Hoeflea algicola: one gene and its partner. The protein of the gene in region 2 interacts with the protein of the main gene of each other region in a pairwise test. Links are inferred from orthologs where the notes say so. Each region holds a gene or a part of one and is shown on either strand. Other genes may lie near its edges.

Evidence for each region. The genes of interacting proteins can lie anywhere in the genome.
Region 1: the proteins of rlmN (region 2) and ftsZ interact in binary tests that used the Escherichia coli proteins (3 or more experiments, as listed by UniProt). The link is inferred for Hoeflea algicola from one-to-one orthologs.

Annotation. Positions count from the first base shown.
Region 1 is NZ_JAOVZR010000001.1:1,836,647-1,839,609, forward strand. It holds ftsZ (cell division protein FtsZ), read right to left. Parts: upstream 2,344-2,963; coding sequence 658-2,343; downstream 1-657. Other genes in the region: lpxC (UDP-3-O-acyl-N-acetylglucosamine deacetylase), read right to left, coding at 1-363; ftsA (cell division protein FtsA), read right to left, coding at 2,401-2,963. UniProt on the Escherichia coli protein: Essential cell division protein that forms a contractile ring structure (Z ring) at the future cell division site. The regulation of the ring assembly controls the timing and the location of cell division.
Region 2 is NZ_JAOVZR010000001.1:3,048,832-3,052,069, forward strand. Bases 142-3,119 are described here. They hold rlmN (dual-specificity RNA methyltransferase RlmN), read left to right. Parts: upstream 142-1,001; coding sequence 1,002-2,237; downstream 2,238-3,119. Other genes in these bases: OEG84_RS14975 (helix-turn-helix transcriptional regulator), read right to left, coding at 142-602; OEG84_RS14980 (hypothetical protein), read left to right, coding at 701-961; OEG84_RS14990 (hypothetical protein), read left to right, coding at 2,245-2,733; OEG84_RS14995 (LysE family translocator), read right to left, coding at 2,734-3,119. Also shown: more of OEG84_RS14975, read right to left, coding at 1-141; more of OEG84_RS14995, read right to left, coding at 3,120-3,238.

The DNA of each region.
Region 1 (2,963 bases), 1.2 Mb from region 2 along the record:
GAATGCCTCGATGAACACCGCGGCACTGCCATCCATGATCGGCACTTCGCTGCCGTCAATGTCGATGCTGATATTGTCGACGCTGAGCGCATAGAGAGCTGCCATCAGATGCTCGACTGTCGCAACCGAACGGTCGGGCGCCTTGCCGAGCAGGGTGCACAGATCGGTCGAGCCAACCTGCGAGGACACAGCGCGAACGCTGATCACATCACCACATGGCAAATGTCGATTGAAAACAATTCCGGTGTCAGGATCGGCCGGGTGGAAGGTGATAGAGACATTCTCACCCGAGTGCACGCCAATGCCCGACAGGGAGATAGACCGCGAAATCGTGGTCTGAAAGCCTACTACATCGCTACCCATAAGGTCCGCCGTTTCCCGCTTGATTGGTCATGGCCTCCCAAAGGCCATGCCGTCCCCAGTCTGTTGAAGCGATTCCACACATCCCCCCGCGTGGTCGATCGCTCCATTCCCTAATTCATGGGCTGCAAGATAAGGCCGCGACTCCGAGTTTCCAAATCACGCTTTTTATCGTTCTGTTACGATACAGTAACATAACGCGGCTTGAAAAACCCATTCGTTAACAATGAGTTAACAAATGCGCATGGCAGCCTCACGACTGCCATGCGATTTATCTTACAGTTTGTTACAATCCCGTCACTTGGCCTGGCGGCGCAAGAAGGCGGGAATCTCCAGCTGCTCGTCATCGTGAGTCGCGCGCGCCTGCGGCGTCATGCGGCCCTGATCGTCGAGCTGGCCGCGGCGCGGCGCGTAAACACTAGCCTCCGGTGACAGCGGACGACGCGCCTGCGGTGCCGGGCTCGGAGCAGCGGCATGCGCTTCCTCGTCCTCACGACGGCCCAGCGAGCTTGACAGCCGCTTGAGCAGGCCCATCGGGCCGCGCTCGTCGATCTGGCCTTGCGGCGCGTTGCGATGCTCCATCTCGGCCTTGACCACTGGCGGGAAATCCTCAACCCGCGGCATCCGTGACGGTTCGGCTTCCATTCGAACCGGAGCGGGAGCCTGCTGAACCGGCGCCTGTGCTACCGGCGGCGCGGTCATGACCGGCCGTTGCGGTGCGGCCGGAGCCGTTGCTTCGGGCTGGCTGGCAAACAGCCGGTTGTGCGGCTGCGAACCGGACTGCACGGCCTCCGGTGCGGGCTTTGCCTGTGTCGGCAGGCCCATCATCTGGCTGGCAATGTCGAGTTCGCGCTCCAGTTCGGCCTCTGCCGACAGGATGGTGTCAGCCACCGGATCCTTGCTGGCCTGCGCCGGCTGCGGCGCCGGCGTGGCTGTGGCGGGACGGCTGGCCTGCGGAGCCGGGCGCGGAGCAGGACGCGGTGCCGACAGCGTCGGACGCTGCTCGACCGCGCCTTCGACACGGTCGATGCCGGTGGCAACAACCGAAACGCGGATCAGGCCTTCAAGCGCTTCGTCAAATGTGGCGCCAAGGATGATGTTGGCGTCGGCATCGACTTCCTCGCGGATGCGGGTGGCGGCTTCGTCAACTTCGAACAAGGTCATGTCGCGACCGCCGGTGATCGAGATCAGCAGGCCTTGCGCGCCCTTCATCGTGGTCTCGTCGAGCAACGGATTTGCGATCGCGGCTTCGGCAGCTGCCATTGCGCGGTTTTCGCCCGATGCTTCACCGGTCCCCATCATGGCGCGACCCATCTCGCGCATCACCGAACGGACGTCGGCGAAGTCGAGGTTGATCAGGCCTTCCTTGACCATCAGGTCGGTGATGCAGGCAACGCCCGAGTAGAGCACCTGGTCGGCCATGCCGAAGGCATCGGCGAAGGTAGTCTTGTCATTGGCGATGCGGAACAGGTTCTGGTTGGGGATGACGATCAGGGTATCGACGCATTTCTGCAATTCCTCGATGCCCGCCTCGGCCAGACGCATGCGGCGCTGCCCCTCGAAATGGAACGGTTTGGTGACCACGCCAACGGTCAGGATGCCCTTGTCGCGAGCGGCCTGGGCAACAACGGGTGCTGCGCCGGTGCCGGTGCCGCCGCCCATGCCTGCGGTGACAAAGCACATATGAGTGCTGTTGAGATGATCGATGATCTCGTCGATGCATTCCTCGGCGGCCGCGCGGCCGACTTCCGGCTGCGAGCCGGCGCCAAGACCTTCGGTGACGGCCACGCCGAGCTGGATCAGCCGGTCGGCCTTGGACATCGTCAGCGCCTGGGCGTCAGTGTTGGCGACCACAAAGTCGACCCCCTGCAGCCCTGCGGTGATCATGTTGTTGACTGCGTTGCCGCCGCCACCGCCGACACCGAATACGGTGATGCGGGGCTTCAGCTCGGTGATATCCGGCTTCTGCAAGTTAATGGTCATGACACCCGTTCCTTCCTTTGGCATGGCCGCACCGCCGCGTGGGCCAATTCGATAAAATCAAAAACTCTCTTTGAGCCATTGTCCCATGCGGGACAGACGGCCACCCGCGCCGGAGATGGCTGCAAAGCCGCCCTCGCCTGCGCCGTGGGATTCGAAATGCGCGACCTGAGGATAGATCATCAGGCCAACCGCAGTAGAAAAAGCCGGGCCCTTGGCCGCCGCCGGCAGGCCGGAAATGCCCAACGGGCGACCGATCCGCACATTCCGCGCCAGAATCCGCCGTGCCGCTTCGGTCAGGCCGGTCATCTGGCTCGCGCCACCGGTGAGCACGATGCGCTTGCCGACGAGCGAGCCATATCCGGATTGCTGGATCCGGTCGCGAAGCATCTCGAGGGTTTCCTCGACCCGGGCGCGAACGATCCGCGAGACCAGTCCGCGCGGCACATGGGTGGGCTGGTCGCGCTCGTCCTCGCCAATCGGCGGAACCGAAATCACGTCGCGGTCTTCGCCCGCCTGCGGCAGCGCCGAACCGTGCACCACCTTGATGCGTTCGGCATCGTCAAGCCGGGTCGAAAGCCCGCGCGCCAGATCCATGGTGACGTGCTGGCCGCCGAGCGCGA
Region 2 (3,238 bases):
ACATCGCAGCCATAAATCCGGTCGGTGCGGAAATGCCTGAACGAGGCCCTGAGTTCACACCAGCCGGCGAGCATCATGCATTCGAGATGATAGACCAGCGCCAGTGGCCGCACCGTGCGCACCGTCTCCTGACCCTGGTCATCGCGATAGGTCAGCCGCAATTTGCGTTCATTGCGAATGGCATTGCGCAGGCTCGAAACCGAAATGCAGCCCTTGGCCGGGTCATCCAGCGGCGCGCCCCAGGGCGCCACCTGCAGCCAATCGGCCGGGCCATGCAGCGCGTCAACCTTGGCATGAATCCGCCGCGCCGCGTATTGCAAGGCGCTGTCGCCGGTGCGCGACAGCAGCGCCAGCCCGACCCGCAAGGCCTCGATTTCCTCGAGATCGAAATTCAGCGGCGGCAGATCATAGCCCTTGCGCATCACATAGCCGATGCCGGGTTCGCCCTCGATCGGCGTGCCCATGATCTGCAGGGCGGAAATGTCGCGGTAGATCGTCCGTGCCGAAACCTCATTCTGTCGCGCCAACATCTCCGCCGTCATCGGCCGTTCGGCCGAGCGCAGGATCTGGATGATTTCAAACAGGCGGTTTGATCGGCGCATGGCAAAAGCTCCCTGACCACTCCTGACACTATAGCACTCCCCCTGACAACAGGGTGTCAGCAGCGATCTGGTCTGATCCGAAAACAAGGAGACCGGATATGAGCTATTACGACCATGCCACGATGATGGCCCTGAAGCTTGGCCCCTGGCGCGATCCCGCCGCAGCTACCCGCAATGGGCACAATCCTCACAGGTCTGGGGCCACCGCCGACCGCACCGTATCGCCAGCCTCGTCCAATCACTTTGGCCGATTGGTGCGGCAACTGCTGGGTGGACTTTCCCTGATGGCATCAGCCGCCACCAGGGCGGCGCCCGGAGGGACGCGCGAGCGTGGAGGTGACGCGCCCGGCAAAACCTGATAGGACCCGGCCTTCGTGAAACATGAGCGCCGAACCCCCGATGCCAGTTACCCTTGACCTGACAGACCCTTCCGCACGTCCCGTCCGCCCGTCTTCCGCACAGGCCCTCGATGGCAAGCCGACCCTTGTCGGAATGAGCCGCGACGAGATGGTCGCCGCCATGGCCGATGCCGGCGTGCCCGAGCGCCAGCGCAAGATGCGGGTCAACCAGATCTGGCACTGGCTTTATGTGCGCGGCTCATCCCATTTTGCCGACATGCACACGATCTCGCGCGAATTGCGCGAGCAGCTTGACGCCCGCTTCACCATTGCTCGCCCCGAGATTGTCGAGGAACAGATTTCCAACGACGGCACCCGCAAATGGCTGATGCGGTTTCCGCCGCGTGGCGCCGGCCGGCCGGTCGAGGTCGAAACCGTCTATATTCCCGAGGAAGGCCGCGGCACGCTGTGCATTTCCAGCCAGGTCGGTTGCACGCTGACCTGCACCTTCTGCCACACCGGCACCCAGAAGCTGGTGCGCAATCTCACTGCCGAGGAAATCCTGGCGCAATTGCTTGTCGCCCGCGACCGGCTCGGTGATTTCCCACACCGGGACACGCCGCAGGGCGCCATTGTGCCGACCGAAGGCCGCAAGGTCACCAACATCGTCATGATGGGCATGGGCGAACCGCTCTATAATTTCGACCATGTCAAACAGGCGCTGCTGATTGCCGCCGATGGCGACGGGCTGGCCCTGTCGCGTCGCCGAATCACGCTATCGACCTCCGGCGTGGTGCCCGGAATCGTCCGCACCGGCGAGGAAATCGGCGTCATGCTGGCAATCTCGCTGCACGCCGTGCGCGACGAATTGCGCGACGAACTGGTGCCGATCAACAAGAAGTACCCGTTAAAAGAACTTCTCGACGCCTGCCGCACCTATCCCGGCGTCTCCAATGCGCGTCGCATCACTTTTGAGTATGTGATGCTCAAGGGCGTCAATGACAGCCTTGCCGACGCCAAGGAACTGGTGCGGCTGCTCAAGGGCATTCCCGCCAAGATCAATCTCATCCCGTTCAATCCCTGGCCCGGCTCCAATTACGAATGTTCGGACTGGGACACGATCGAGACCTTCGCCGATTTCGTCAATGCCAACGGCTATGCCTCGCCGATCCGTCGGCCGCGCGGCCGCGATATCCTCGCCGCCTGCGGCCAGCTCAAGAGCGAGTCCGAGCGCATGCGCAAGACCGAGCGGCTGGCGCTGGAAGCGATAATGATCGCCGGCCACGGCGCCGACTGACGCCGCCATGAGCGATATGATGCGCCTACTCGGCCGAATGTTCTCGATTGCCTTCGGCTTTTTCCTCGGCTGCGTGGCGGCGGCCTTGGCTTATGTGTTCTTGGCGCGGCTGATCGTGCCTGCAGATTTTGGCCGGATTGACGAACTTGAACTTACGGTCACGCTCGCCGTCGGCGTGCTCGGCGTCGCCAGCATCTTTGCCCGTGCCGTGCTGCTGCCGGCGCTGGCGATCATCGCCGTGTTCGAATTCCTGCGGCTGCGCGACTGGCTCAGTCATGCGCTCGCCGGCGCCATGCTGGCGCTCGCTATTGCCGGCCTGCCTTACGTCTCCGGATACTCGGCTGGCGGCACCGATACGCTCGAACCGGCAATGCTGATCGCCATTCGCACCGCCTGCGCCATTATCGGCGCCAGCGTCTACTGGCTGCTGACGGGCCGCAATGCTGGCCGCTGGCTGCCCAGCGAACGCGCTGGACCAGTGGAGAGCGACACCTGATCAGCGGCTTTGGGTCAGCAGGATCTTGACCGCAAACACCGAAAACACCGCCGCAAAGACATAATCAACGATCCGCATCACCTGCGGTTTGCGCTTCAGCCAATCCGCCAGCCCGTTGGCGCCGAGCACAACGACAATAGCAATCGGCAGCGCAATCAGAATCGACAGCAATCCCAGAAAGATCAGCTTTCCGGTCACATGCGGGTCGCTGACACTGACGAATTGCGGCAGGAAGGTCATGAAGAAGATGATTACCTTCGGATTGAGCAGATTGACCCACAGGCCATTGAGAAATGCCTTGCCCATCGACGCATTGGTTTTGCCTGTGGTTTTGACCGAGAGAACCGACCGGTTCCGCAAAGCCTGAATGGCGAGCCAGAGCAGATAGCCCGCGCCTCCGGTTTTCAGAACCAGAAAGGCCACCGGGGAGGCAACCACCAGCGCCGACACGCCGAAGGCCACAAGCAGCGTGTGTATGCCAATGCCCAGATTGGTGCCGAGCAGG